DNA from 4 places in the Pseudoduganella sp. RAF19 genome. Region 4 is predicted to be linked to each of the others. Evidence: predicted binding sites of a transcription regulator. Region 4 holds the regulator's gene; each other region holds the start of a gene.
What was found. Region 4 encodes sigma-54, which starts transcription at its own class of promoters, with help from an activator protein. Its sites were predicted from a motif close to TGGCANGNAANCTGCTTT; they were not measured.
Positions count from the first base shown of each region.

Region 1: a site for sigma-54 is predicted at 2,267-2,284, ahead of AB4Z19_RS23345 (PEP-CTERM sorting domain-containing protein). Genes of this name have one in related genera too.
Region 2: a site for sigma-54 is predicted at 1,353-1,370, ahead of AB4Z19_RS06465 (EDSAP-1 family PEP-CTERM protein). Genes of this name have one in related genera too.
Region 3: a site for sigma-54 is predicted at 2,139-2,156, ahead of pepA (flocculation-associated PEP-CTERM protein PepA). Genes of this name have one in related genera too.

Region 1 is NZ_JBFREF010000009.1:165,248-168,797, reverse strand. It holds gene AB4Z19_RS23355 (beta-glucosidase) at 1-897, opposite strand, end outside; gene AB4Z19_RS23350 (acyltransferase family protein) at 902-2,074, opposite strand; gene AB4Z19_RS23345 (PEP-CTERM sorting domain-containing protein) at 2,324-2,905, shown strand; gene AB4Z19_RS23340 (IS1182 family transposase) at 3,035-3,550, shown strand, end outside.
Region 2 is NZ_JBFREF010000002.1:407,980-411,529, reverse strand. It holds gene AB4Z19_RS06475 (FAD-binding oxidoreductase) at 1-487, opposite strand, end outside; gene AB4Z19_RS06470 (N-acyl amino acid synthase FeeM domain-containing protein) at 490-1,158, opposite strand; gene AB4Z19_RS06465 (EDSAP-1 family PEP-CTERM protein) at 1,419-2,354, shown strand; gene AB4Z19_RS06460 (XrtA system polysaccharide chain length determinant) at 2,472-3,550, shown strand, end outside.
Region 3 is NZ_JBFREF010000011.1:184,764-188,313, forward strand. It holds gene AB4Z19_RS26630 (nucleotidyltransferase domain-containing protein) at 1-326, shown strand, start outside; gene AB4Z19_RS26635 (GAF domain-containing protein) at 372-1,103, shown strand; gene pepA (flocculation-associated PEP-CTERM protein PepA) at 1,171-2,010, opposite strand; gene AB4Z19_RS26645 (methyltransferase domain-containing protein) at 2,314-3,180, shown strand; gene AB4Z19_RS26650 (molybdopterin biosynthesis protein MoeY) at 3,177-3,550, opposite strand, start outside.
Region 4 is NZ_JBFREF010000006.1:219,055-222,604, reverse strand. It holds gene AB4Z19_RS17870 (enoyl-CoA hydratase/isomerase family protein) at 1-531, opposite strand, end outside; gene hpf (ribosome hibernation-promoting factor, HPF/YfiA family) at 644-1,003, opposite strand; gene AB4Z19_RS17860 (RNA polymerase factor sigma-54) at 1,071-2,552, opposite strand; gene lptB (LPS export ABC transporter ATP-binding protein) at 2,562-3,323, opposite strand; gene lptA (lipopolysaccharide transport periplasmic protein LptA) at 3,320-3,550, opposite strand, start outside.

The DNA of each region.
Region 1 (3,550 bases), on a different contig from region 4:
CAAGGCGCCATTGAAATAGGGCGATTTATCGAAAGGCCAGCCCGATTGCTGATCGAGTCCGGCCAATGCGGCGGGAATGGTCGAGTGAGTGCCACCCCAGTCCGACATCACATAGCCTTTGTAGCCCCACTGGTCTTTGAGGACTTTGTTCAGCAAGAAGTCCTGCTCGCAGTTGTACACGCCGTAAGTGCGGTTGTAGCTGCACATCACGGAACCTGGATTGCCACGTTCGATCGCGATCTGGAAAGCCAGCAGGTCGGACATGCGGCCTGCCGCATCGTCGATTTTTACGTCGAGAATATTGCGGCCGGTCTCCTGGTCGTTGTAGGCGTAGTGCTTCAGCGTCGAGATCACATGATTCGACTGGATGCCGCGAATCTGCTCACCGACCATAACGCCCGCCAGTAAAGGATCTTCGCCCGCGTACTCGAAGTTGCGGCCATTGCGCGGATCGCGCTGCAGGTTGGCGCCGCCCGCCAGCATCACATTGTGGCCGGACAGGCGCGCTTCGTTGCCGATCATGGCGCCGCCGGCAAAAGCGGCTTGCGGATTCCAGGTCGCGGCAACGGCAATGTTTGCAGGCAGCGATGTGCGGGCACGCAGGCTTTTGCCCAGCGCCTGCGTGGCCACGCCGACGCCTGCATCCGTGAGCTGCTGGTCGGGGATGCCGAGACGCTCCACGCCGTACACAAAACCCGCTGCACCATCGATGCCTTCCTTCGGCTTGGTCGACGACGGTGGCAGATCGGTCGAGAAGTAACCGAACACCAGCTTGATCTTCTCGTCCATCGTCATTGCCGACAGTGTTTTCTGCGCGCGCTGATCGGGATCGTCAGGCGCCGCAAACGCGTGGGAAGACAAAGCAAATGCCACTGCAGCCATCAAAACTTTATTCATCAATTCAAACCTTTCTGATTTTCGTGATGCTGATCGTCGGTTCAAGCGCGGCCTTTTGCATCAGGCGTTTGCCGAGCCAGCGCCGTACCGGGATGTCATAGAACTTCAGGCAGATGTATGCCAGTGCGACGCAGGCCAGGAATGTCGCGGCAGCCACCGGCAGTGCGCCAGGCAGCGTTGCCTTGGTCCGCGAAACCCAGGCGGTGTAGCTATAAATGAAGGGGTAGTGGATGATGTAGATCGGATAAGAGATCGCGCCAAGGAAGCCGCAGATCTTCGTACCCAGCTGCGTATTCAGGTCGCCGCTTGCGCCGATGTAGACGACCATCGGGAAGACGATGACGATGCACAGCGCGTCGTAGAGGCCATTCTTCCAAAGCTCGGTCGGGCCGCCGAAGCGCGGCAGAGCCAGTGCGGCAAAGATCATCACGCTGCACAGCAGAAAGGCGTGATTGAAGCGACCGACAGTGACCACGCGAGACAGCAGCAAACCGGCGAAGAAGGGATACAGCAGGCGCGTTAAGCCAATACGTATCTGAGCCGGCGCCAGCGACCATCCGCCAATGACGTCACCGGGGCCGGTGACGCAGTAGTGCACCAGCACGCAGCCCGCGACGAACACGCACAGCGCCAGCAGCGTCTTGGAGAACTTACGCACAAACAGCGCGTACAGAATATTCGCAACGTACTCGTAGAACAGCGACCACGCGGGGCCGTTCAGCGGATGCATTTCTCCCCAGCCGCGCAGATCAAGCGCCGCGCCAACCGGCAGCAGGGTAATGCCGATGGCCATGACCATCACCACAAACCATACCGGCGTGGTTTCGATCCTGGCGAAAACTGGACTGATCTGCGTGTAGTACATCGCCGCACCGATCATCATGGCCACGACGATCATTGGATGCAGCCGGATCAGCCGGCGCTTGAAGAACTCCATGGCCGACATTTCGCGCCATCGGTCGTCGTAGGCGTAGCCGATGACGAAACCGGATAGCACGAAGAAGAAGTCCACCGCCAGATAGCCGTGATTGATGATCTGCTCAAAACGGCTCGCCGCGTGGGCTTCGAAAAAGTGGAAGGCGACGACCATCAGCGCCGCCACGCCACGCAATCCGTCCAGGATGGGGTAATGCCGCTTCGTGTCCGCGAAGCCGATCGACATGGAACTGTTTGCCACTAAGTCTCCTCCGTTTTGAAGATTTATTGATAGCGCTATCATTTCAAGGCGCGATTTTTTGATTTTTCGTCATCATACAGAGGGAAGTAGCCGCTGTCTCCAGGCGTATTGCTGTCGACAATTCTTACACTTAGCCTCGCTGTAATTTATTCTTTGCAACTAAGTATTTGATCCTGTTGAGATAGCGCTACTTGGCACACGAAGTGCTTAATCTCACTGTTCAAACTCGACAGACGCAGGGAGGTTATTATGCTTCGCAAGTCTCAGTTCTTTGCCGCTACTTTGCTTGCATTGGGCTCACTGGGCAGCCTGCCCGCGAAAGCAAACCTCGTGACCAACGGGGGTTTTGAAACCGGAGACTTCACTGGATGGGGAAACGGGTTCAACGCAGTCTGGGACGGCGTAGATGGCCTGGCGCCTCAGTCAGGTTCGTTCGCCGCGTTCTTCGGCAATCCCGGGGGCATCAGCACCATCAGCCAGAGCTTGTCGACCGTGGCCGGAACCCTTTATTCGATTTCATTCTGGCTGCAAAACGAGGCGGACGTGACCGGCAACGCCGCCCCCAATTCGTTTGAATTCGATTGGGACGGCGTCACGCAAATGTCGCTGACGAATGCGCCCGGTTCCGGTTACACCGAATACACGTTCCAGCTTGTCGCGAGCGGAGCCACGACCAACCTGGCCTTCAACTTCAGCCAGACGGCCGCTTTCTGGGATTTCGACTCGGTCGTAGTCGAGGCCGCGACCGTGCCGGAACCGGGCAGTCTCCCATTGCTGGCGGTAGGCGGCGTGCTGGCCTTCGCCACCCTGCGCGCCCGCAAGAACAGCTGAATCCGGCGTCGCCCGGCGCCAAGCCAGCGCCAGTGTCGCTAATAACAAAGTCGACCACAAGGCAGTCTTGAAAATCAAAGGCTTTTCCTGAAGCGTTATCACTTCAACGCATGCACTCAGGAGGCCGGGATGAAGCGGTATGTCGAGGGAGCAGATCGCAGCCAGTGTATTCTTTTTCCAGAGCAGTTGGACGACTACGTTGGCGAGGATAATATTGTTCGTGTCGTCGATGCTTTTATCGAAGCCCTGGACCTCAATGCTCTTGGCTTTACCGGCGCCGAACCTGCACGCACGGGCCGGCCTGCTTACCATCCGGCGGTTCTGCTCGGCATTTACATCTACGGTTATCTCAATCGAATTCAGTCCAGCCGACGCCTGGAGCGAGAAGCGCTGCGCAATGTCGAATTGATGTGGCTTACCGGAAGGCTTACGCCCGATTTCAAAACCATCGCAGATTTCCGTAAGAATAATGGCGATGCCATTTGCCAGGTGTGCAGGCAGTTCGTGCAGGTATGTCGTCGGATTGGGATGTTCTCTGAGAGCAGCGGCGTGGCTATTGACGGTAGCAAGTTCAAAGCGGTGAATAATCGTGACCGGAATTTCACCAACAATAAGCTGCAAGCTCGAATCGAACAGCTTGAAGAA
Region 2 (3,550 bases), on a different contig from region 4:
TCTGAAAGCGGTTGCCGTAGGGCGAGTGGCCAAAGCCGCGCTCCAGGATATTGCCGACGAGGCTGGTGTCCGGTCCGCCCCCCGTGCAATCCATCCACATCGGCAAGTCTTCGCGAAGCAAATAATCCGACAGTTGCGCCTGAGTTACGCCGGGCTCGACCACCACGTAAGCCAGATCGCGGTCCATTTCCAGGATGCGCCGCATGCCACTCAAATCCACAATCACATTCCCGTCGCGCACCGCGCAGGCGTCGCCGTAGCCCCAGTTGTGGCCCACGCTGATTGGGTACAGCGCTGTGCCATGTCGTGCCGCGATGCGCACCACCGCAACGACTTCATCCGTTGTCAGCGGACGCAAGACGGCCAGGGGCCGGGTGCTGCGCGCGGCCGTGCTGGCACTGTAAGGCGCAAGACTCGCCGCATCGACGGCCACGCGCCCGGCACCAAGCAAGGCCGACCAGGCTTCCAGGGCTTCGGAGGCGCCCATGGCTAATCCTTGCCTTCCATCAGACGCGCCGTAATACCAGGTTCATCCTCGCGTGCGAAGAAGTAGGGATAGAAAGAGCGTTCTCCTTCGCGCTGCTCCATCATGCCGCCGAACTTGTCGATCTGCCGGCCCATGTACTCCAGCTCCAGCCGCAGCAGGACGGCCGGCGCCTGCACACGGCTGCAGTGGCGCTCGCCCCCAAAGTCCTTGAAGCCCAGCATCCGTTTGTAGAACATCACGTGGCGGGGGTTCACCTCGATGATGTAGTCGGTGTAGCCATGGATGTTGTGGGCGTAGATGTACGAAATATGGATCAGCGAAGCGAACACGCGCTTGCTCACATGCCGGTCGATCGCCAGCCGCGACGGCTCGCACAGACGGCGTCCCCGGGAGCGCAGGTCGTCGAGCTTGTCGCGGAAATTTTCATCGGCCGGCAAGCCGACGCCGGCATCGTCCAGACACAGCGACATGGTGCCGACTGTCGCGCCCTCCGCCTCCGCATATAGCGTAATCCGGTTGGGCGCATGCTGATCATGCGTATCGACCTCGTAACCGCGCCAGCCATACATTTTCTGCAGGAGCAGACCGGCGCTCTTCCGCGTGCCAGGGGTGTTAGCCATGCGGATATGGAACAACTGGTGGTCCAGTTGGTGGTTCAGGGCAGTATCCATGCCGCTCTCTCCAATTAAAAGATCACGCAGTGCAGGCTCTGCCGCGAACGAAACAATGCTGTCGTTATCGTGGCTCATCTCACTCAGAGCGCAGTGATCTTCAAAAGGTTCCCGCGCGTCGGACTTTTTTTCATGCGCCGTCGCGCGCTCAGCTCGGTCCGCGCAAGCATTTGATTTGATGAGGGAAATCGCTGTGGCACGGATGCTGCTGAACGGTGTGCGTCGGCACTTCGCCGCCAACACAAAAGGAGAAGCAAGCCATGAACACCTTGAAAAAAAGCCTGATGGCCACGGCCGCTGCAGCGGCGCTGGGCCTGGGAGTGGCCGGAGCGGCTCAGGCCTCGACGTTCGCGTCCGCCATCCTGGACATCAATAATTTCCGCCTGTTGCATGCCAACGGTGCGGCATTCAGCAACACCGATTTTTCTCAGTTGTCCGGCACCAACGATGCCCACGCCACGGCCTCCCGCGACATCATTTTCGCGGCAGGCAGCGATTCGCGCGGCATTCTGAGCGGCACCAATCCCAACGTGTTGCATCAATGCGTGGGAGCGCCCTGCTTCCCGCTGGTCGAAGACAATTTCACGCCTTTTGCCAGCCCGCCGCCGGTGCCGGGCAGCTTCGGCTACGCCGACCAGAATCTGACCGGTTCCTCCATCAGCATCAACGGCGGCCCCGCAGGTGCCCACGCACAGACCCGCGCCGACGCTTCGACCGGCCTGAACACGGTCACGTCCGGCAACTCGGATGTGGGCACCTCGACCACCTTCAGCTTTGTTCTCGGCAATTCGGAAACGATGACGATTGCATTTGACGGCACGCCTTACACACAAGCCTTCGTATCCGCTGGCGCAGGTCCGACGTCAAATGCCAACGCCCGCCTGTCGTGGAGCATCAACATCGTGGACCTGTCGACCGGCTTGTCGGTATTCGCCTTCGAACCGAGCGCACTCAACGCACTGAGCGCCGTCAGCCGGACTGACGCCAGCACGGGCATCCTGACCTACAACCCCGGCACGACGGCATACAGTTCCACCACGCCGATGCTGACCGGTGGCACCAGCTACCAGATCACGATCCAGCACAACACGCTGGCCAACGCATTGCAGCAGGAAGTGCCGGAACCGGGAACGCTGGCCGTGGTTGCAGCCGGCCTGCTCAGCATGTCGCTGCTGAGCCGCCGCCGCAAGCAATGAATAATTTCGGAATTGAAGCCGGACTTGATCCGGCGCAAGTGTTGGGCCGGTTCGGCGTGCGCTCGCCGAACCGAGCCATATAATCGATTCAAGCCTTTAGCCATGGAGCGCCTGGACATGGAACCGATGATCAGCCAGTTGCTGTCCAGCCTGAAAGGAATCTGGAAGTACCGCTGGCCCGCTTTCATGGTCATGTGGCTGGTTGCCGCGCTGGGGTGGCTGAAGGTTTACACCCTGCCCGACGATTACCAGACCTCGGCCCGGGTCTTTGTCGACACGCAAAGCGTACTCAAGCCGCTGATGGCGGGCATGACCAGTGTGCCCAACGTCGAACAGCAGGTTGCAATCATGAGCCGCACCCTGCTGACCCGGCCCAATATCGAGCGCGTGATGCGCATGGTGGACCTCGACATCAACGCCCGCACACCGCGCGAGCACGAGAAACAGGTCGATGAGCTGATGAACGCGATCCACATCAGCGGCACGGCCAATTACGACATCTACACCATTAGCTACAATCACTCCAGCCCGCGCCTGGTGCGTGATGTGGTGCAGTCGCTGCTCACCATCTTTGTCGAAGGCAGTTTCAAGGGCAAGAAAGGCGATTCGGAGAAGGCTGTTCAATTTATCGACGAACAAATCCGCAGCTATGAAGACAAACTGCTCACCGCCGAAAACGCCATGAAGGAATTCAAGCTGAAACACAACACCCTGCTGCCGCGCCAGGGTGTCGACTATGGCGCGCAAATCCTGATTTCTGCCGATGCGCTGAATACCGCACGACTGGAACTGGTGGAAGCCGAACACTCCCGCACTGCCCTGGCGGCGCAGGCCAATGGCGATGAGCCTGTCATCGGCACCAGTGCCGCGCCGGCCGTAGAGAATCCGGAAATCGATAGCCGCATCGACGCCCTGAATAAATCGCTCGACGCGTTGCGCACCACATATACCGACCTGCATCCGGACATTGTCGCCACCCTGCGCTTGATTGGGCAGCTTGAAGAGCGCAAGGCCGATGAGGCGAAAAAACGCGTTCCGGGTGCCGACCCAGGAAAAGGCTACAGCCCCATGCTGCAGCAGCTCAAAGTGGCGCTGGCCGAAGCGGATGCGCACGTGGCCGCGGTCAAAGCTCGCGTGCAGGAGATGGAAGTGCGCCATGAACGCCTGGTAGCGCGAAGCAATGCCGTCCCCGAAGT
Region 3 (3,550 bases), on a different contig from region 4:
CGCGCGCGCAGGAAATGCAACTGGGGCGCTATCTGTACTACGGCTTGCGCTATACGCAGGAGCTGCTGGGAACGCAGGTGCCGCCATCCGTGCTGCAGGCGCTGCGCGATAGTCCGCCTTTGCCGCTGCGCCCGCTCATGGATGCCCTGTTCCGCCGCGCCCTGCTGCCGGATCACGCGAGCTGCGACGACAGCTTGTCGCGTCTGGCGCGCTTCCTGTTGTATGTACGCGGCAACTGGCTGCGCATGCCGCCGCTACGGCTGGCACGCCACCTCTTCCACAAAGCGTTTTTATCGCCACCCAAGGAAAGCGAACAAACTGCGTAGGGCTGGTGGAAGTAGAATGGGATGAGCCATTTCCGGGAGCGCCGCATGAGCCAAGACACTCTGATCCGATTGCAGGACTTGTCGCAGTTCCTTGCCGAAGGCAAGCTGCAGGATGACCTTGACCAGCAAGCCGCAATGACGGCCCATCTGGTGGGCGCCGAGACCTGCTCCATCATGCTGCTCAACGATGGCGACGGCGACGCACCGCGCATGACGGTGTGTGCCCATTACGGTCCTTTGCCGCCGGCGGCCTGGCAGGCTTCGGTCGGCCGCGGCGAAGGCATCGCCGGCCACGTGCTGGCGACCGGCCGCTCCCTGCTGGTGGAAGACATCACGCATTCCCAGTTCGCCGCCATGGCGCGCCACGCGGACAGCGGCCGCCACAGCCTGATGCTGGCGCCGATTCGCATCGGCGCCAAGATCGTCGGCATGCTGAACACCAGCTGCGACAGCGCCAAGGGCTGCTTCGACCGTGCCGACATGCATCTGCTCGATATGATCTCGCTCTATGTGGGTAAGTCGGTGCAGGTGCAGCAGCTGCAAAGCATTCTCGATTCGCGCTTCGCGCAACAGGCGGTGCAGGAGGAATTGCGCGGCAAATCGCGTATAGCCTACCAGAACCCGGATCAGGTGGCGCGCATGCTGGCCAAGTCCTTCTACAAGGAGATGGCAAGGGCTGGCTTCAGCTCAGGCCAGATCGTGCAGGCCGCGTCCGAAATCATCACACAGCTCAACGGCAACCTGGAGCGGCATAACGCGCGGCGCCAGCAGGCCTGACTCAGCAAAATCCGGACGAAAAAAAACCGCCGTGATTGCCACGGCGGTTTTCAAGGGTAGTACCCTATTATTGTTTGCGGCGGCGTGCGAACGGCAGAGCCAGCATGCCCAGGCCCAGCAGCGCCAGGCTGCCTGGTTCAGGGATACGGTTGAAGTCGGTACCACCAACTTCGGAGTTCACAGCCACAACAGTTGCGCCCACGCAGCCAGCGGTGTTGCAAGCCACGCCTTGCGAGGTGTTGTTAAAGGCGCTGAAGGCCAGAGCGTAGAACGGGTCCGGATCGAAGAAGTATTGTTTGCCCTGTGCAGTCAGGACAAAGTTGCTGTTCAGGTTTTCGAAAGCGCCGCCCAGTGCATCGATACCAGCCAGGCCATTAACGATGACGTTCACGTTAGCCAGGTTGATGTCGTTGCCGGAGGTGTCGGCCACGTTGGTACCAGCACCCAGGGTTGCTGAGGTGAAGACGTTGTCCTGCGCACCGAATGCCAGCCATGGGTCAGCGTACAGGCTCAGGGTGATGGCAGTTGCGCCGCAGGTGACGCCTGGGCCCAGCAGGCCAGGGCACAGGAATTCCTGGTGGAAGGTAGCGTACAGACCGTAGTCCAGGCCCACACCGGTGGTCACACCGGAGATGGCGCCGCCACCGCCAGTGTTGGTGAAGGCGGTGAACTGGATGTAGCCGTCAGCGCTGTATTTGAGCGGGTTCACGCCGTCCTGGGTGATACGGGTGGACGAAGTACCGTTCATGAAGTCGGCGGTGAAGGTCGCGCCAACGCCCGCGGTTGGGGTCAGGCCCAGGGCATTTGGATTAACCTGGAACGACGGCGCGGCCATGGCGCTAGCTGCGCCCAGCGACAGCAGTGCGCCGGCGGCCAGTTTGCAGAGGCGGTTTGCGATTGTTTGCATTATGTTCTCCAGAAATTTATATCAACACTTTGTTAGCCAGACGCTGCTTTCTTTCTGTTGCTCCTGCAAACCAGCCCAGTTAAACTGCGTCTGCTTGAGCCGCCGGTCTCGCCGACTACGGTGCATACTAAGCAAGGCCTGTGCCAGACTATCCTCATCCTTTATAAAACAAGGACTTAGCAGGAATTCAACGCGGCAGCACTGATCCAATAAGCAAGTACTGTAAGAATTATCGACATTGCACTATTCCAAGTGCAATTGGCTATCAAAAACTAAGGGGGCCATATGCCGACTGCTGCATTAATGCAAACCGTTCTGAGGGAAATGCTGACCCGCGAGCGCAGCCCGCGCGTGCCGGAGCCGGACCTGGTGATGGACAACCCGGAAAACGTGGCAGCCTATGTTGAAGCAGGCCGCGAGCACGCCGTGATGGCGCCGGTTTATCTCTTCCACGGCGCGAATATCTGCGAAGTGATCAAACCTGGCGACACCGTGGTGGACCTGGCTTGCGGTCCCGCCAACCAGCTGGGCCTGGTAGCCCGCCTGAATCCCGACATCAATTTCATCGGCGTCGACATGTCGCCGCCGATGCTGGAACGCGCACGTGAACTGGTCGAGCGCCAGGGTTTGAAAAACGTGACGTTCCGCGAAGGCGACATTACCAATCTGAGCATGTTCGGCGATGCCTCCATCGATGCCGTGATGTCCACCATGGCCTTGCACCACTTGCCGACCACCCAGATGCTGGGCCAGACCTACGCTGAAGTGGCGCGTATCCTGAAGCCGGGCGGCGGTGTCTACATGGCGGACTTCGGCCACCTGAAAGCGCGCCGCAGCATCGAGTATTTCGGCTATCAGTATGCGGACCGCCAGCCGGAACTGTTCACCATCGATTACGTGAACTCGCTGCACGCAGCTTTCTATCCCGGCGATTTCGAAGCAGCGGTGCGTCCACTGGCGGGGCGCGCCAACCTGCACAAGACCTTCGGCTTGCCCTTCATGCTGGCACTGAAGAGCCCCGTGCGCCGTGGCGACGATCCGGCCTTGGTGGCCAAACTGGCGGAAATGAAACGCAACCTGCCCGAGTGGCACAAGCAGGATCTGGCGGACCTGATCCGCCACTTCCGCATGGGCGGCATGGTGTGTGAAGCTTTGGGCGCGGCGCCTTAAGGCTTGTACATCAGCGCTGCCAGCGGTTTGCGCAGCGAGCGTGCGGCAGGCGCCGGTCCGGCGCCCACCCGCGCGATGAAGACGGGGAAGCCCGGTCCTTTGAAGAACAGCTCCCGGGTGCGCGCCTGCAGAGCGCGCGCATCCGCGCGCAGCTTGTCCACGGCCGTGAACGGCGTGTTGTTGGAGGCATAGCGCGTGAAAATCAGGGGCGTCAGCTCGGGCTGCATGAACCAGCCCTGTGCGGTCAGCGTCAGCCAGAAGCGCTGCACGGCGCGGCCCGCAGCGACATAATCGTCAATCGTTTTCGGTTCGTGCGCAGCTTCGATTGAGACGTGGGCGGCACACGACAGGCCCGGCATCAAATCCATCT
Region 4 (3,550 bases):
GCCGACGGTCAGGCCGGTCAGGCCCAGCCACATGCCCAGTGCGCCCGGCGCGTGGGACAGGAAATGGCTGCCGCCCACGTCCGGGAACAGCCCGATGTTCACTTCCGGCATGGCCATCCTGGTGCGGCTGGTCACGATGCGCACGCCGCAATCCGGCCCGCCCTGCGCGATGCCCATGCCGCCGCCCATCACCACGCCGTCCATCAGCGAAATGTATGGCTTGGGGTAGAAATGGATTAAATGATTTAGTGCATATTCCTCGGTGAAGAAATCTTCCAGCAGCGCGCTGTCGCCCTGCGGCGTTTTCTGGCCGACATCGTGGAAGAAGCGGATATCGCCACCCGCGCACAGCGCTTTCTCGCTGCTGCTGCGGATCACCACCGCAGCCACGTCTGCGTCCTCGCGCCAGGCCAGCAGCGCCTGAGTAATGGCGCGCACCATGTCGAGGGAAAGGGAGTTCAGAGCCTTGGGGCGGTCGAGGGTGATGAAGCCGGTGCCGTTGCTGACTTGGGTGTGGACGTATTCGCTCATGAACAAGATACTAAATAATTAATATTGTTTATTTTATCGCGCCACAGCCAGCGGCGCGGGGCGCAAAAAAGGGCGCCAGATGCGCCCTTAGTTTGATTGTCCCGCCACTCCTTTACATGACGGTGACAGGTGCTTCGTAAGTGTCCGGGATATGCTTGATCGCTTCGTGGTTGTGATTCTGGACGCGGGCCTTGTACTTCATGACCTGGCGGTCCAGTTTGTCGATCAGCGTATCGATGGCGGCATACAGGTCTTGCGACAGGCTCTCCACATACACAGTCTTACCCGACATACGCAGATTGATCTCCGCTTTTTGACGTTTTTCTTTCTCGGTGAGGTTATCTACAGTCAGGATGACAGCAATATCAATCACTTGATCGAAATGGCGCTTAACCCGCTCCAGCTTGTTCTGCACGTACTCGCGAATCGCTGGGGTCACTTCGACATGATGTCCACTGATGGTGAGATTCATACACACTCCTAAAGATGATGTCGCTTACTAGTTCGTACACGCTGGTGGCGTGCAGCGGAACCGTGCACTACAAAGACTTGCGGAGGCTAACGGGAGGAATTTTCAGAGCTTCGCGATACTTGGCAACAGTACGTCGCGCAATCACCATGCCCTGTTCTCCCAGCATGTCCGCAATCTTACTGTCGGATAAAGGATTTTTAGGGTCTTCAGCTCCTGTCAATTGCACGATCAGCGCACGGATCGCAGTAGAGGAAGCTTCACCCCCGGCTTCGGTTGCGACGTGGCTGCCAAAAAAGTACTTCAACTCAAACATTCCATGCGGGGTGAGCATATATTTTTGAGTTGTTACCCGAGAAATAGTGCTCTCGTGTAGTCCCAGTGTATCAGCTATTTCACGCAACACAAGGGGTCTCATGGCAACTGCACCATGACTGAAAAAGTTCTTCTGCCTTTCAACGATCGCTTGTGCAACGCGCAAAATCGTATCGAAACGCTGGCGCATATTCTTGATCAGCCACTTGGCTTCCTGCAGCTGTGCGCTCATCTGGCTCTCGCCTTTGCCCTGCTTGAGCAGGCTGGCGTACAGCGCATTCACACGCAGGCGCGGCATCACATCATTGTTCAGCATGACGATCCAGCCGTTGCGCCCCTTCTTCACGATCACGTCAGGCACCACGTAGTCTGACACGTCTGACGCAAATTCAGCGCCCGGATGCGGATTGCACTGGCGGATCACGGCCTGCGCTTCACGCAGGTCTTCGTCGTCGCAGTCGAGGGCTTTTTTCAGCTTGTTGAATTCACGCTGGGCGAACCAGGCCAGGTGCTTCTCGACGATGCATAGCGCCATGCGGCGCGTTACCAGCGGGATGTTCGGCAAGCGCTTGATTTGCAGCGCCAGGCACTCGGACGCATTGCGCGCGCCCACGCCAATGGGATCGAAAGTCTGCAGCAGCGCCAGCGACGTACGCAATTCTTCCAGTTCGATTTCCAGCTCTTCCGGCAGACGCGCATGGATTTCTTCCAACGGCTCTTCCAGGTAGCCGTTTTCGTCCAGCGCATCGATGATGATTTCCATCAGCGCGCGGTCGCGCGGTTCCTGCACGGTCACGCGCATCTGCTCCAGCAAATGCTCGCGCAGCGTGCAGCCGCTGGCTTCCAGTTGCGGACGGCCGTCTTCATCATCGGGCGACTTGCTGCTGGAGGAATTGCTCCAGTCGTCAACAGCATCGCCCTCGCCGTTGCCTTCATAGCTCTCGCCGTCGGCCGCAGGTGCTTCCGCGCCCTCGCCGCCTTCGCTGGCAGCCTGGCCGTTTTCTTGCGGCGGCGCTTCGCCATTGCCGCTGCCCTGGCTGATGGCGCCGTCCGCCAGCAGGCGCACGGAATTGTCCAGTGGATCGTCCAGCCGCTCCAGTAATGGGTTATCACTGAGCAGCTGCTCCAACTCCTGGTGCAGCTCAAGCGTCGACAGCTGCAACAGGCGGATCGACTGTTGCAGTTGCGGCGTAAGCGCCAGGTGTTGCGAAGTTCGCAGTTGCAGTGATTGTTTCATGGGCCTTTCTTACATCCGGAAGTGTTCGCCGAGGTAGACGCGGCGCACGGATTCGTCAGCAATAATGTCGTCAGGGCGGCCGGAAGCCAGTACCGAACCCTGGTTGATGATGTAGGCGCGGTCGCAAATGCCGAGCGTCTCACGCACATTGTGGTCGGTAATTAAGACGCCGATGTTGCGCTCCTTCAGAAAACGCACAATCCGTTGGATTTCGATCACGGCAATCGGGTCCACGCCGGCAAAAGGTTCGTCCAGAAGAACGAAGCGTGGGTTAGTGGCAAGAGCCCGTGCAATCTCAACACGGCGGCGCTCACCACCGGACAGCGACAGCGCCTGATTCTCGCGCAGCTTCTCGATTTGCAGATCGGCCAGCAGCGCTTCCAGGCGCTCTTCGATCTGCTCCTTGGCCAGTGGCTTGCCGTTCACCTGCTGGATCTCCAGCACGGCACGGATATTCTCTTCCACGGTCAGCTTACGGAACACCGAAGCTTCCTGCGGCAGGTAGGACAGGCCCAGCGTGGCGCGCTTGTGAATCGGCAGGCTCGATACATCGATGCCACCGATATCGATGGTGCCAGCGTCGGATGCCACCAGTCCCACGATCATATAGAACGACGTCGTCTTGCCGGCACCGTTTGGTCCCAGCAGCCCTACCACTTCACCGCAATCGACCTGCAGCGAAACGTCATGCACCACCTGGCGTTTGCCATAGGTCTTTTGCAGACCTTTGACAACCAGGGTGCTGCTGCAATTGTTCTCCGCCATATTCATTTGACCGCCGGAGTGGTAGCTGGAGTTACCGGCGTTGCAGGCGCTGGTGCGTTGGCTTGCGAAGGCTGGATCACCATCTTCACGCGGCCGCCGCCCTGCTTGCTCTCGCCCGTGGTGGAGTTCTGCACGGAGAAGAATTCCTTGCGGCTGTCGTAGGAAATGAAAGGACCTTCAACTTCATCGGTGGTCTTGGCGCCTTCCAGGCGCGTGACCTTGGCCTTGGAAAT